DNA from 2 places in the Tenacibaculum sp. 47A_GOM-205m genome. Region 1 is predicted to be linked to the other one. Evidence: riboswitches for the same ligand, from Rfam matches in the RefSeq annotation. Region 1 holds a riboswitch; the other holds the start of a gene.
The links. Region 1 has a riboswitch for cobalamin ahead of N534_RS0107415 (TonB-dependent receptor domain-containing protein). Riboswitches for the same ligand answer to the same signal wherever they lie in the genome.
Positions count from the first base shown of each region.

Region 2: another riboswitch for cobalamin. It lies ahead of N534_RS0100415 (hypothetical protein); the one in region 1 lies ahead of N534_RS0107415 (TonB-dependent receptor domain-containing protein).

Region 1 is NZ_JADN01000007.1:90,621-99,095, reverse strand. It holds gene N534_RS0107420 (YncE family protein) at 1-799, opposite strand, end outside; gene N534_RS0107415 (TonB-dependent receptor domain-containing protein) at 803-2,674, opposite strand; cobalamin riboswitch at 2,705-2,899, opposite strand; gene N534_RS0107410 (ABC transporter substrate-binding protein) at 2,909-3,847, opposite strand; gene N534_RS0107405 (bifunctional adenosylcobinamide kinase/adenosylcobinamide-phosphate guanylyltransferase) at 3,949-4,452, shown strand; gene cobT (nicotinate-nucleotide--dimethylbenzimidazole phosphoribosyltransferase) at 4,456-5,493, shown strand; gene N534_RS0107395 (adenosylcobinamide-GDP ribazoletransferase) at 5,496-6,266, shown strand; gene cobC (alpha-ribazole phosphatase family protein) at 6,251-6,778, shown strand; gene N534_RS0107385 (ABC transporter substrate-binding protein) at 6,791-7,903, shown strand; gene N534_RS0107380 (hypothetical protein) at 8,061-8,475, shown strand, end outside.
Region 2 is NZ_JADN01000003.1:72,922-81,396, reverse strand. It holds gene N534_RS0100420 (anthranilate synthase component I family protein) at 1-925, opposite strand, end outside; gene N534_RS0100415 (hypothetical protein) at 1,141-2,208, opposite strand; cobalamin riboswitch at 2,314-2,511, opposite strand; gene asnB (asparagine synthase B) at 2,762-4,423, shown strand; gene N534_RS0100405 (hypothetical protein) at 4,481-5,443, opposite strand; gene N534_RS0100400 (LA_2272 family surface repeat-containing protein) at 5,558-6,328, shown strand; gene N534_RS0100395 (hypothetical protein) at 6,520-7,044, shown strand; gene N534_RS0100390 (AraC family transcriptional regulator) at 7,194-8,303, shown strand.

The sequences.
Region 1 (8,475 bases):
AAGGGTGCTCTCCTTCATTGAAAACTAATTCTGAATCAACCTCGTTACTAGCTGTATTTATAAAAGAAATAGCTGCTAATGTATGTCCTACTACATTCCAATTCTCATCATAAATAGTTTTTCCTTGAGATAAAACTACTAACTTACCTGAACTATCTACATATAACTCATCTGGGTTATCTTTAACTGTTATTTCTTTTACTACTGACTTTGTAGCAATATCAATTACAACTACTTTATTATTTGTTCCGAATGCTCCTAAATGAGAAACATATAATTTTCCATTTTTAGCAATAATTCTTTCTGGTCCTAAAGCTACGTCTACTTTTCCTTCTACTTCTAAAGAGTTTAAGTCTACAATTGCAACAAAATCATCATTATCATTATCTGTAGCTCCCCAGTTAGTTACATAACCTTTATTTCCTACTACGGTCATATACCTTGGTTTTGATAAACCTGTTGTAATAACTCCTGCTTTATCAAAAGTATATCTATCTACTACTGTTACAGTGTTTTGGTTATCTGCAACGATATAAGCTCTATCATTATCAAATGCAATAGACTGAACATACTCTCCAAACTCAGCATTATTTACTTTTTTATAAATTGTATTTTCTACAATTGATAAATCATTAGATACAAAAGAAACAGATCCTGAAACAGCTGTAGTACCTTCTCCACTTATCAAAATTCCATTTTCATAATCTCCTTTAGGTAAACTTGAACTTGAATCATCGCTACATGATGTAAAAAGGATACCTCCTAAGAATAATAATCCTAATAATTTAGTTATTTTCATTTGTTAAAATTTATAATTGATATTTATGTTAAAATTTCTTTGTGGCATGGGTCTCCTTGGCATAACCATATATTTTTCTCCTAATAGATTATTTATTTTGACTCCTAATAATAGCTCATTTTGTTTCTTCTGATATAATTTATATTCTGCTCCCACATTAACTATAAAAAAACTAGGAACAATAAAATCATCAGAATTGTCTTCTGTAGTATACACTTCTCCATTAAAAAGTGACTGAACGAAAAGGTTGGCTTTTTTATAGTTTACCGATAAATTACTATTTAATAAATGTTTAGGCACAAAAGTTAAATACTTATCTGTCTCACTATCTTTGGCTAAAGCATAAGAATAATTAGAACTTGCATTAAATTTATATTCTCCTAAATCAATTTTATAACTTAAACTAGCCTCTATACCTTTATTCTGGGTTTCATTTAAATTGATGGGAACCCAAACACCAGGTCTGCTTGAATCACCAGAAGGTGTCCAGACTATCTTATCGTCTGTATTAATCAAATAAGCCCCTACATCAATGATTAAACCTTTATTTGAGTACCCTAATCCTACCTCACTTTGAATAGATGTTTCTGGAATCAAATTTTCATTTCCTTGTCCTGGCCAAAACAAGTCATTATATGTTGGTACTCTATAATTTTTAGATCCGTTGACTCTTACATACCATTTTGAAATAGGAGTTGCTTTTATCCCTGCAGCATAAACAAACGGAACCTTATAATCTGAATTAAAATCCTTTCTTAACTTAACATTAAAGGAAACATTTTTATGTATATCTTGTGTATAAACAAGGTACTGAGAAAATTGTTTTCTATTTTTCTCTTTAATTACATCTGTACTACCAAAAGCAGATTCATACTCTGAAAAAGACGAAATCTTTGCTTTAATTCTAGGAAGTTTATAATTCAGGTTGTACGACGCTATTACTCTTCTCGATTTTCCATAATTAAAATTATCAGAAAACTTATTAGAGAAATATTGATACTTCTGTGTTAAATATGCTAACTTGACTTCATGTCCTATTCTACCCTTTTCAAAACCATACACCAATAAGTTTCTTTGGTTAGAGTCTATATATTTTTCTCTTGCAGATGTTGGATTAGGTAATGTTCCTGAGAAATGACGCTCACCAGAAAAGCTTGTACTATAAAACTTTAATTCAGATTGATTATTGAACTTATACCCAAAACCTAAGTTAATTCCATAGTTTTCATAAGCTCCATTAGTATTCCTATACTCTGTATCAAACAATTTAAAATCATTTTCTGAAGAATTTCTAGAAACTCCTATAGCTATGCTATATTTTGAATTGGATATTTTTGATTTAAAAAATGAATTAAATGTATTATAACTTCCCCCTGTAATTACAAATTGATTTTTTACATTAAATCCTTCCGTGTAATTTAAAACATCATTTAAATGTACAGTTCCTCCTATTGCACCTGAACCGTATTCAATACTCCCTCCTCCTTTTCTTACATCAATAGCATCATTTAGACTTACTGTTAAAGAATTAAAACCTGTTTGCCCATTGTTTATAGAGTTAATGTTGATTCCATTCCATACAACAGCTGTATTGGAAGCACTTGTGCCTCTAAAGCTTACAGAACTTGTTCCTCCTTTTCCGTACTCCTTTAAATAAATTGATGAATTATATCTTATTAAATCAGTAAAAGATTCAATATTTCGTGTTAACACAGAATCTGAAAGACTTACCACATGCTGACCTATGGAGTTTTCTTTTAATTTTTTTGTAGCATTGATGATTACTTCATCCAATCGATAAGAAATTGTATCGTTTTGCCCTACCAGAACAACCACATAAAAAAAAGAAAAAAATGTAATTACTTTTTTAGCCATATTCTACCAAACTTTTATCCCGAAAGCTTTAATTAAATTATAATAATTGGCAGGTCTCCTGGCTTGCGTCTTGTAACATACCTTCCCATTAAAAAACAGTGGTTTGAGTAATTGTTACAAGCTTAATAGCTTACAGTTGCGGGAACAGCTTCGGTTTTGCACCGAATTCCCTTTTAATTCTCTTTAATAGATGATTAAAGAAAAACCAAAAATCACGGCAAATGTATAGTATTCTTACAAATTAGCAACCATCAAATCATGATATTTTGCGAATTTTGTTTTTAAGTTCTCTGGTAGTGTATAATAATCTGGATGAATCATTTTTGCTAAACACTCGACTCCTTCTACTAAAGTACCCGCAGAAGATTGCGTAAACATAGCAAAGTCAGCAATGTATACTTGTTTGTTTTTTACAGCTCTCAAAGACTTCCATTCTTCTCTTTCTTCTAAAAACTTCATGTCTTCTAGTGTTCTATCGATTCCATATCCACAAGGAGCAATAATTAACACCTCTGGATCATACTTTACAATTTTATCCCAAGAAATAACGATGCTATCTCCTGATGGATGTGACAATAAATCGATTCCACCAGCATATCCTATTTGATGAGGAATCCAATGTCCGCAATTAAACAACGGATCAATCCACTCTAACAGCATTACACTTTTAGACTGTATTTTATGCTCACGTTGCACATCTACAATGTCATATATACGTTTTTTTAATCCCTTCACATACGCCTCTCCTATTGCTTCTTGCTTCATAGCTTTTGCAATGGTTAATGCATTATCAAAAACGTCTTCTAAAGAGTTTGGTGTTATAGAAATTAACTCGGGAACCTTAGGTAATTTATAAGCTGATTTTGCCACAGACTCCGTATCTATTTGGCAAACATCACACACATCTTGTGTAAAAACAATATCGGGTGCTATACTTTCTAAAACAGGCTCATCTACATAATACAAGGTTTTTCCTTCCGCCTTTGTTTTTGAAAAAATAGCCGTTATTTCTTTACTCGTTAGCACTTTTCCTTCCAACTTATATCGAACAGCCACTTCTTTTTCTTTTAAAGCCACTTCAGGACACTCAAAAGTAATTCCGTTTAAATAATCTTGTAACCCCATATCATAAATCATCTGAGTTACTGCTGGCATAAAAGAAGATACTGTCATAATTCGTAGTTTTAGTTCAGCAAAAATAAACAGTTCTCTATTTTAATTTGTTTTTTATTAAAAATCTTTCCAATCTTTGTGTCAAAATAAAATGCGATTTCATGATATATTATATCTCAGGAGGTGAACGCTCAGGTAAAAGTAGCTATGCTCAAAAACTAGCAGAATCTTTATCTGAAACCCCTATTTACCTAGCAACTTCTCGTATTTGGGATGAAGATTTTCAACAACGAGTTGACAGGCATATTTCTGATAGAGATGAACGTTGGACCACTGTTGAAGAAGAAAAATGGTTAAGTAAAGTAATTTCTGAAAAACAAACTGTGGTTATCGATTGTGTAACGCTGTGGCTAACAAACTTCTTTGTAGATACAAAATATGATATTGAAAAAGCACTAGAAATCGCCAAAGAAGAAATAAACAAATTGGTTGAAATTGACGCCAATATTATCATCATTTCTAATGAAATTGGTATGGGATTACACGCTAATTCTGAATCTGGAAGAAAATTTACACAACTACAAGGTTGGACGAATCAACACATAGCAAAATTGGCTGACAAAGCTACTTTTATGGTATCTGGACTTCCTTTAACTTTAAAATAACACATGACAACAACTATAACTCCCTTATCAAAAGAATTACAAAACGAGCTTCAAGAAGAAATTAACTTTAAAACCAAACCTATTGGTGCTTTAGGCGGTTTAGAAAAAATTGCCTTACAAATTGGTTTAATTCAAAATACAACTAACCCTGTACTGTCCAAACCAACTATTATGGTTTTTGCAGGAGATCATGGAATTGCAACTACAGGAAAAGTGAGTCCATACCCACAAGAGGTTACGCAACAGATGGTATTTAACTTTTTACAAGGAGGTGCTGCCATCAATGTATTTTGTAAACAAAATAATATTCTTTTAAACATTGTAGATGCTGGTGTAAATACTGATTTTGAAGCACATCCTCAACTCACCGATGCTAAAGTAGCTAAAGGAACTCAAGATTATAGTACTACTAAAGCCATGACGCTAGAACACTGTCAAGAAGCTTTGGAAAAAGGAAGAAAATTGGTAAGAAAAGTATATAGTGAAGGTTCCAATATTGTCGGTTTTGGCGAAATGGGAATTGGTAACACTTCATCTGGAGCTTTATTAATGAGTTATTTTACTAATACACCTATTGAAAAATGTGTTGGTAGAGGTACTGGAGTTGATGATAAAGGACTACAAACAAAAATCGACACATTACGTGAGGTTTATAAGTTACATGCCGATTCTATTTCAACACCTACGGAAGCCCTAACTGCTTTTGGCGGATTTGAAATTGTAATGATGTGTGGTGCTATGTTAGAAGCCGCTTCTTTAAAAATGACCTTACTTATTGATGGTTTTATTGTTACTTCTGCCCTATTAGCAGCTCATGCAATGGATTCTAATATTCTAGACTATTGTATTTTCTGTCATAATTCAGGAGAGCAAGGTCATCAAAAAATGTTAGAATTTTTAAATGCTGAACCGCTTTTAAATTTAGGTTTACGTTTAGGCGAAGGTACAGGTTGTGCAGTTGCATTTCCTATTATTCAATCAAGTGTAAACTTTTTAAACGAAATGGCTACTTTTAAAAGTGCCAATGTTAGCGAGGCCTAGTTATGATAAAAAGACAAATCCATTATTTTTTAACTGCTGTACTATTTTTCACACGAATTCCGTGTCCTAAATGGGTAAATCACTCACCTGAAATACTCAATAAGAGCAGTCGTTATTTTTCTTTAGTAGGAATTGTAGTTGGAAGCATTGCTGCACTCGCCTATTTCGCTTCCGCTTATATTTTTTCTACAGATATTGCTATTTTAATAAGCATGATTAGTTCTATTTGGATTACAGGGGCTTTTCATGAAGATGGATTTGCCGATGTATGCGATGGTTTTGGTGGTGGATGGACCAAAGAAAAGATTTTAACCATCATGAAAGATTCCAGACTTGGAACTTTTGGAGTTAGTGGTTTGGTCTTTATCCTAGCTATAAAGTTTTTAGCTCTATATCATTTACAAAGCCTATCCGTTAATTTAATTTTAGTAATTATCTCAGGGCACAGTATTAGCCGATTTATTGCAACTGTATTATTGTATACACATGAATATGTAAGAGATATTGACAGCTCTAAAATAAAGCCAACAACCAAACAAATGAGTGGTAAATCGCTACTTATATCAGCTATTTTTGGAATAGTTCCCTTATTTTTCTTTCAAAAGCCAATGATATTTTTGGTGTTGCTCCCATTACTACTTATCTATTTGTATATGGGGCATTTCTTTAAAAAATGGATTGGAGGTCAAACAGGAGATTGTGCGGGTGCTTTGCAACAAGTATCTGAAATTGTTTTTTATCTAAGTCTACTCGCTTTATGGAAGTTATTTTAGTACGACATACAACTCCAAATATCGCCAAAGGTATATGCTATGGTCAAGCTGATATTGACGTTACCACAACTTTTGAAGAGGAAGTGAGTACTATTCTAAAAAAAGTTCCTGTTAACGATATCGATGTAACATATTACAGCAGTCCCTTACAACGTTGTAAACTTTTAGCTGAAAAACTTTCATCTACAATAATTTTTGACGATCGACTGAAAGAACTTGATTTTGGTGATTGGGAGCTACAAAAATGGAACAATATTGATAAAATGGAACTCGATATTTGGATGAAAGACTTTGTAAAAACTCCTGCTAAAAACGGAGAATCTTATATCGATTTACACAACAGAACCACCGATTTTTTAACCGAATTAAAAGCCAAAAACCTTCAAAAAGTAGTGCTTATAACTCATGCTGGTGTAATGAGAAGTCTTTGGGCGTATACTAACAATATTCCGTTGGAAAAATCATTTGAACTTAAACTAAACTACGGGGATACCCTTACTTTCCACTTATAAAAACTTATTACTATGAAACGTTATTTACTTATTTTTTCTTTATTATTCCTGTTTATACAGTGTAAGCAAGAAACTAAAAAAACTACTGAAAAGAAAACCTCACAAAGCACTGTAAAATATGCCAAAGGCTTTGATATCATTTCAGAAAACGGAGAAAAAAAATTAGTGATAAAAAAAGCTTTTCAAAGCTCACACGAATATTTTTCTTACACACTTACTAATAAAACCAACCTTTCTAAAAAAGAAATTAAAGTTCCTGTTGAAAAAATAGTAGTTACCAGTACTACTCATATTCCGATGCTAGAACTTTTGAATACTGAAAACACCGTTGTTGGTTTTCCACACACCAAATATATTTCTTCTAAAAGAACAAGAAATAGAATTAAAGAAGGTAAGATTGTTGAATTAGGCTTGGAACAAGACATGAATACTGAAAAGTTGATTGATATTGAACCTGAATTAGTTGTTGGTTTTGCCCTACATCCAAATACTAAACTATACCAAAACATCAAAAAAACAGGGATTCCTGTAATTTTTAATGGAGATTGGCTAGAAGAAACTCCTTTAGGAAGAGCTGAATGGATTAAATTTTTCGGGGCTTTATACGGAAAAGAAAAGGAAGCAGACAGTATTTTCAACAACATAGAAAAGGAATACCTAAAAGCTAAAGAAATTGCTAAAAACAGCGCTAAACAGCCTACTATTTTATCTGGAAGCATGTTTAAAGATGTTTGGAATGTTCCTGCGGGTGAAAGTTTTATTGCGACGTTTTACAACGACGCCAACTTAAATTACTTATGGAAAGACACCAAAGGAACGGGTAGTTTACCTTTAAGTTTTGAAAGCGTATTGGAAAAAGGACAACATGCCGATTTTTGGTTTAACTGTGGCTTGTATGCTACCAAAGAACAGTTAACTACCGCTAATATTCACTACAAAGAGTTTGATGCCTTTACCAATAATAAAATATTTTCTATCGGGCACAACAAAGGAGAAACAGGTGGTTTAATTTACTTTGAACTCTCTCCTGTACGACCAGATTTAGTATTAAAAGACTTAATAAAGATTACGCATCCTAATTTGTTACCAGAATATAAATTGACTTTTTATAAGGAAGTTGAGTAAGTTTTTTGAATTATGATTGGAGAATTACGAATTTTGAATTGACTAAAAAAGAATTAAGTTTATATTGATTTTTAGTCTTTAAAAATATTAACTTCGTTATTATTTGGGTATAATTCATTAAAACAAAATCATATCCTTAGTAACATTATAGACAACTATGAGGAAAAAAGACGAATTAATTGAATCATATGATATCAAATCTTGGCAAAGCTTGCATGTTAAACAATTATCGTATGTGCGAAACTTATTCATTTTTATATCAACTGCTTTGACTGGATTCATTTCATCACTTATTTTTTCAGACAAGCAACTTAGCTTTTTTGTTAATATCCTTCTTAAAATCTCTGCAATTGGATATATAATACCTATCTCAATTGGGATTTGGATTGCTATAAATGAATCAAAAAACTATCGACTAAAGTATAAAATATCTAGAATTGTAAAGAGATTTGAGCAGCCTAGTGAAAATCCAGAATTTAAGAAAATAGAAGCTGAGTGCACATGTTTGGAGAACATGAATAAATTCCTTTTCAAAAGTCAACTATTAACTTTTCTAGGAGCTTTCTTAGTTC
Region 2 (8,475 bases), on a different contig from region 1:
CCTTTGGATCGTTCGCCAATTCTTTAGCCAAATCTCTATCTTTTTCATCATCACCTGTTCTTCTAAAAGTTCCCGCAATTGGGTTAATAATCGCCTGACCTTCGTTTATTTTAATTTGCGCTTCAGGTGAAGACCCCATCAACTTAAAACTTCCGTAATCAAAATAGAATAAATAAGGTGAAGGATTTATAGAACGTAATGCTCTGTACACATTAAATTCATCTCCTTTAAACTGTTGCTGAAATTGGCGCGATAGTACTAATTGAAAGACATCCCCTCTTTTACAGTGTTCTTTTGCTTTGGTTACACTCTGCTTAAATTCTTCATCTGTAATATTTGAAGTTTCTTCTCCTTGAAAAGTGAAATTGTATTTAGCAAACGACTGAGAATTTACCAAGTTTTCAATTTCTGATAATCGAGACTCTTCTCCTTCAGGAATATTTTCTATCAAAATCATTTCGTTTTTAAAATGATTGATTGCTACTATAAATCGAAAAAAACTGTATTGTAATAACGGAATGTTAGATGGTGCTTTTTTAGAATTAATTTGTATGGTTTCAAAATACTGAACAGCATCAAATGTGGTATAACCATACAACCCATTGAATGATTTGATTTCTTCTGAACAATCAACATCTATTAAATTACTATATGTATCAAACTTTTGGTAAAAATCTCTTTGAATCGGTTCTTTTTTCAATTCTTCTTTTTGATAAGACAATAACAACTCATCATTTTCAGCTTTGATAGTTACTAAAGGTTCTATACATAAAAATGAATAGCTATTTTCTTTACTATGATAGTCTGAACTTTCTAACAGTAAACTATTCGCATACTTATCTCTAATTTTCAAGTACAAACTTACTGGCGTAACCATATCTGCCAATTGTTTTTTTGCTATCGTTTTAAATTTTATTTTTTTCATTTTAGTTTGATGTATAAAAACAAAAAAGGCTTATCATGAGATAAGCCTTTTCGTTGTATTATAGATATAACAAGATGGTCTCACTAACGTAAGTTATGAGTTTTCCACCACCAGTTATTTAATTGTTGATTCATCATTATGGTACAAATGTATAAAGTGATTTTGAATTGACAAATTTTTTTAGATTAAAAAATTTACTCGCAACAAAAAGCAAATTAGTTAATTGAAAAATCTTCTTTAGAAAAAAATATATCTATTGGCGAGTTTCCTACTCCTTTTACAGTTTTAAAAACAGAAGCATCTTCATTATAAATTACTAAAATACTTTTATCTGTATCAAAAAAGTCTTCTGCCCCTAAAACATATATTTTTCCTGTTGTGGGATGCTCTCTTACTATGGTGGTAAGCATTACTCCATCTGTCATCGGGTTTACAAATTCTGCAGCTTCTTTACTCTTCATATTAAAACGATGAATTGAACCTGTGTTTACCTCCACCCAATAAATAGTATTACTAGAAAAATCCATTGTAAGCATACTTGTTTTGTATAAATTAACCACATCTAGAGTGATTGTTTCTGCCACAGAATAATCATTCGATAGACTTACAAATTGTGCTTTTTCTCCTACTCTTTTTTCGATTCCAACCCAAATTTTGTTGTTTTTATCTTTTAGGATTCCTGAAATAACATCTTCAAATATTACTGCAGTTGTTAAAGACTTATCTTTCGTATTTAACACTTTCAACTCTTTATCATCAGCAATCAATACATTTTCTCCATCTACTAAAAGACCTGACTTCGAAAACAGTACTTTATCAGAGATTCCTTCTATTCTATCTTTTACTCCTTCATTAATATTAAAAAATGACAAGCTGTATGTTTTACTTCTTCCACTCCCTGCAGTTGAAATCATCAATCCTTCAGTTTCAGAAAACATTGTTAAATATGAAGGATCAGTTACCGCAGAAGTTGTTACTACTTTTTCTACAGCTAAATTCTGTAAATTAAACTTTGTAACATAATCAGGACCTGATTGTGACACAGCAAACAATTTATTTTCATATTCTGAAAAAGATATTGTGTTTTTATTTAACGACTCAAAAACACTAGATGTAAAAACCTGGTCTTCATCTAAATGCCCTATTACTGTTTTATCACCTTCATATCCTACTATAAAAGAGTTATCATAAATTGGAGTTGGTTCATGTTTTATTGAATCACTTGAACAAGAAAAAAATGTCATAAACAGACATAACAATGCAATACCGTAAATACGTATCATCTTTATAATTAATTTAAAATTTCAGAAAATAAAAAACACTTTCAAGTATTATACATTTTAAATACTTGCGTGTATTATTGTTAATCCTTTTAATCCCGAAAGAATAACAACAAATAAAATTTTGGCAGGTCTCCTGACTAACATCTTATTACTACCTTCCCGTAAAAAACAGTGGTGTAAGAAATAATAAGTATCTATTTATAATAGACGTAGCTTACAGTTGCGGGTACAGTTTAGGACTTTCACCTAATTCCCTTTTAATTTTCTTTTCTTAAAAGAAAAACCGCGGCAAATATATTTTAGTCTTAGTAAAGAATCATAAACTTTAACAATAATAATCTATGTTATTATTTTTCTACAATCTAACTTTATACACATCAATCTATTGCTAAAAAAACTAAGTAATAACAGCTTTTATCCCAAGAAACAATTACAAATAATTACATTTTTTAAATTTATAGTTTAAATTTTAAACCAATAAACAATATACGATTTACAAAAAACAACATCATTAGTTTATTTGCATTGCAATAATTAATTAAAAACAAAAATTATGTGTGGAATTGTATGTGCTTTCGATTTGAAAGAGAAATCTGAGAAACTAAGACCTCAAATTTTAGAAATGGCTAAGAAAGTTCGTCATAGAGGTCCGGATTGGAGTGGAATTTACAGCGATGAAAAAGTAATAATGGCGCATGAGCGATTAGCAATCGTTGATCCAGCTTCTGGTCAACAACCATTATTTAGTTATGATCGTAGATTTGTGTTAGCTGCCAATGGAGAGATATACAACCACAAAGAAATTAGAAAACAACTTAAAGAACAACACGAGTTTTTAACACAATCTGACTGTGAGGTTATCTTAGCTTTATACAAAGAAAAAGGTGTGGAGTTTTTAGATGACCTAAACGGAATCTTCGGCTTCGCTGTATATGACTCAATGACTGATGAATATTTAATAGCTCGTGATCATATGGGAATTATCCCTTTATACATGGGGTGGGATAAACATGGAACCTTTTATGTTGCTTCTGAATTAAAAGCTTTAGAAGGAGTTTGCAACAAGATTGAAGTATTTCCTCCTGGGCACTATTACACTCGTGAAGATGGATTACAAAGATGGTATTCTCGTGACTGGATGGAATATGAAGCTGTTAGAGATAACCAAACTTCTATTGATGAAGTACGTGATGCTTTAGAAGCTGCTGTTCATCGTCAATTAATGAGTGATGTACCTTACGGAGTTTTATTATCTGGAGGATTAGATTCTTCTATTACCTCTGCAATTGCTAAAAAATATGCGGCGAAGCGTGTAGAATCTGACGACAAAGATGCCGCGTGGTATCCACAACTACATTCGTTTTCTGTTGGGTTAGATGGATCTCCTGATTTAGCTGCAGCAAAAAAAGTTTCAGAACATTTAGGTACTATTCACCATGAAATTACCTTTACCATTCAAGAAGGATTGGATGCTATAAAAGATGTAATTTACAACCTAGAAACCTACGATATTACAACAGTTCGTGCTTCTACTCCTATGTATTTAATGGCACGTGTTATTAAATCAATGGGTATAAAAATGGTCTTATCAGGTGAAGGTGCTGACGAACTTTTTGGAGGATATTTATACTTCCACAAAGCTCCAGATGCTGAAGAATTTCACAAAGAAACAGTACGTAAATTAGATAAACTATATCAATATGATTGTTTACGTGCTAACAAAAGTTTAATGGCTTGGGGAATTGAGGGACGTGTTCCATTCTTAGATAAAGAATTTATGGATGTGGCTATGCGTATTAACCCTGAAGATAAAATGATTAACGGTGAACGTATGGAAAAATGGGTATTACGTAAGGCTTTTGAAAGTTATTTACCGAAAGAAGTTGCTTGGAGACAAAAAGAACAATTCTCTGACGGAGTTGGGTACAACTGGATTGACACTTTAAAAGAAGTTGTTGAGGCTGCGGTTACTGATGAAATGATGGAAAATGCTGCACACCGTTTCCCTACTCAAACACCAAGAGCAAAAGAAGAATATTACTATCGTACCATTTTTGAAGAACATTTTCCTAGTGAAGCTGCTGCATTAACTGTGCCTTCTGTGCCTTCAATTGCGTGTAGTACACCAACTGCATTAGCTTGGGATAAAAGTTTTCAAAACCAAAACGAACCTTCTGGTAGAGCCATCAAAGCTGTACACGAAGATGCTTACTAAGAAAAATCTTAGTTCAGATTTTAGTTGTGTAAAACCTCGCCAATTGGTGAGGTTTTTTTATTCAAAATCTAAAATACTATCTGCTTTTATTAAACTGATCAGAGCATTAATTTTCTGCATCATTTTATTATAGAACTTATTTTGCTCTTTTTCTCCAGAAGTATTTAAAAGTTTCGAATGCTTAATTTGATTCTCCATGTAGTTTTTAGCTTCTAAACATGTTTCGCTATCTGCTGTTTTAAAATATGAAAGCATAGAATTTGGGACAAATAGAAGCTGTTGCTCTTGGTTAAACACCAGTACATTGTTATTCATCAATAAAAGTTCATTATAGTAAAGTTCAAATCCTTTATTTTCTAAAACCTTTTCAGAAATACTATTCAACAACACCTTTAACTCTCTACAAAGACTCATTGCTTCAATCGCAGAGATTTGCCCTGCTTCATAATAAAAGTAAATCTGCTTTAGCGTACTATTGATAGTTGTTGTATCCCAAATTTCAGACACATTCAAAAAGCTGTAAAAATCTCCAAGCCGCTTTCCTGATTGTATAGTAGATAGTTTAGGGTAGAAACTATCAAAACAAACATTTCTAAATTCTACACACAGCAACTTCATCCAAACATATATTTTAAACCTGCTTAATATCGAGTCATCAATTAAATAAAACAACGGGATGTCTTTTGCTGAATAGTAAATTTTAAAACTTTTATCTTTTGCTGTTTCAACTAATAAATTATAAGAGGTATCAAAATATTCTCGCAAACTATCTTCATCTTTTATTTGAAGTGTTTTTTCTACTGACACATAATTTTTCACTACTTCTCCATATAATGTATCTAATGAAAAGTTAAAATGTTTAGCTAACAAAACTGCCTCATCTAAAGAAATCTTGCTTTTTAAACTCGTCCTTCTGTGCGCAGCATCATAACTAATCTGTAAAACAACAGCCAATGTATCGTTAAGTGATTTGCCTCTTAACTCTTTTTTTATTCGCTCTAATAAAACCTTCTGAAACATTTTTAAAAGTAATCATTTTGTGATAATCACAAAAATATTTTTATGAAACCGCTAATCAAACAATTAAAACTTGATTAATCACAATAATTTTACCGTAAACAAAATCAATAAATTATGAAAAATATTTGCTTACTATTGCTAGTTTGTTGCTTAACTACACAAGCGCAAAGCAGAAAATTTAGAGCCCCTATTTGGACAACTCATTCTAAAAACACAGATATTACTGGTGTATCAATCGGCACTTTTCCAAAATCAATTTTTACAGACTCTACACTAACCAGAACATTCGGGGTACGATTAGAGATTCCCGGTCTTGGTATACTTCTGCCACTTATACCTAAATCTCCTTTATCAACCAGTTTAACAGAATTTGAAAATAAACTTGATTCAGAACCTTCAGAAATTGTATATGGAATAAATCTATCATCTGGATCAACAGCAGAAACTCAAGTTAATGGTATTTCAGGTGCTTTCATTGGTCAGTATTTCATAAAAATGAACGGGATAGCAATTGCAGGAATAGGAAATATAATTGAAAAACAAAACGGAATGGCATTAAGTATTTTAGGAAATGACAGCTACGTTATAAATGGTCTCAGCGGAGGCTTCATTGGAAATCATACACAAACTTTAAACGGAGCTCAAATTGGAGGATTTAACGTTTCAGAATTCACCAATGGAATCCAAATTGGAATCCAAAATAACAACAACAAAAAACAAAACTTAACTAATGGAGCCCAAATAGGAGTTTTGAACTACACAGAAGACCTTCAAGGTGTTCAAATTGGATTAATTAACAACACAAAATCATTAAAAGGTATTCAAATTGGTTTATGGAATAAAAATGAAAAGAGCTCGCTCCCTATCATAAACTGGAACTTTTAATTTGAGATTAAAACTAAAACAACCTTAAAATCCTGTTAAATCTGATCTATTAATGTTTTATGAATCATTTTTAATATTAAAAAGAACAATTTTGATACCCGCGTCTAAGTTAAGTCCTTAATTTTGTTACTCCCTTAAATTAACTATCACTCACTCTCCCCTTTTATTATTTAACCATAAAACTTAGTACCATGAAAAAATTAGTATTTGGTTTATTTCTTCTAGGTCTAACCAACCTAGCACACTCCCAAAATGATGTGCAAAAAAACATTATTTTAGAACCTGTTACCATCAAACCTTTAAATTTAAGCTACCTTAAGGAAGTTCAACGTGAAGACACTCCTGAATTTACTGTAAACCTACAAAATGAAGCTGCTAGGTATGATATTACTGAAGACCCAATTTTTGACAAAGAATTTGAAGCTTATGAAGTTATCTTTAAATCAAAAAATGATGAAACATCTGGTTTAATTACTGCTACTTATGACTCTAAAGGTAAAATTATGAGTTCTATTGAACGTTACAAAAACGTTTTACTTCCAAAAACAGTTAGAACAGCTATTAATAATAAATATCCTGGATGGATTATATACAAAGACGTATACCTTGTTACCTATAGAGACAATAGCAAATCTAAACAAGTATTTAAAGTTCAGATAAGAAAAGATGGAGATAAGAAAAACCTAAAACTTGATTATGAAGGGAATATTCACTAAACTGAATGCTAACTAAAACTTATCTCAAAATTAAAAAAGCATTTTACAGTACTGTAAAATGCTTTTTTAATTTCCCTAAAACACCCCGTTTTTTCCCTGTTTAACATCTACTTAACTATTCTGAACCCATCTATTTATTAACTTTACATATGTCGGTTTATTTGATTCAACATATAACAACTAACAAAACAGCAGTAGATTTAGCTATTGCTTTTTATTCCAAACTTCAACTAACACTTTTTAAAAAGTGCATCAATTGTTGGGTTGACTACAAAAAGAACAGTGTTTTTTATCTGATAAAAGCAACTGACAAAAATGACATCAAAAAGCTATATTACAAATCTATTAATCTACTTCCTTATAAAATTTCATCTGTAAACAGTCATTTAGCTTATGCTCTTTTAAAAAGCGAGCAACAACTTAATGTTATACAGTCAGAATTTAATTATAATTTTCACGAGCATTCTGTTTTATTTTTAGCAAAAGCATTCAATAAAAAATTACTATTATGTAAATTAAAAAAGCATAAAGTTCATGAAACATTATTATATAAAAAAACAATTATTCAAAATCTAATTCACTCATATGGTGGAAGTCAAATCGAAACTAAAGAAGAGGCTTTTATAGCTTGTTTCCCTTCTTTTAAAAAAGCTTTTGATTGCTCTGTTTCGATTCAAAAAAGACTAAATAAAAAAATTGATTGCTTTCCTGTTAAAATTATTTTACACCCTTACGATTATAATCAAGAAACCAGTTTTTCACATTCAACTATCAGCAAACTTATTGAGGTACTTTATTTTATAAAAACTAAAAAGCAACTCATTATTTCATCACAAATAGTAAACTCTAGTGCATACTCAGAATATACATATTTTAAAAATGACAATATATCCTTCAGGCTAAACTCTGAAACTGAAAAGTTCTTACTTTCTTTATTAGACACAATTTCAAAAAATTATCAAAACCCTAATTTTAACATTCCTGATATTGCTTCTCTTATGATGATGTGTAAAACCAAACTATATAGAAATTGTAAAGCAGCAACAGGAAAATCCATCAATCAAATAGTTAAAGAATTCAGACTCCTAAAATCTATAAAATCAATAACAGTAGGAACTTCTGACATAAGTCAAACCTCTATTGAGGTAGGCTTCAATAGTTCTTCTTATTTTTCTAATTGTTTTAAAAAGAAATTTGGAATTTCTCCCACAACCTTACAGAAACAGCAAGAAGAGCTTAACATCCCGTATTATATCTAACCCTCCTAAAAGTCGTTATTCTCTATATTTTTTATCAAATCAACTCCTTTTCCCTTTAAAAAAAACAACTTCTAAGGCTTTTTTACATTCATCAACCTCAGCGGCTAAAGACAAAAAGCAACTCTCTTTATTTAACCTTGTTTTTAGACGTTTTAAAGCACTTTTGTCTTTT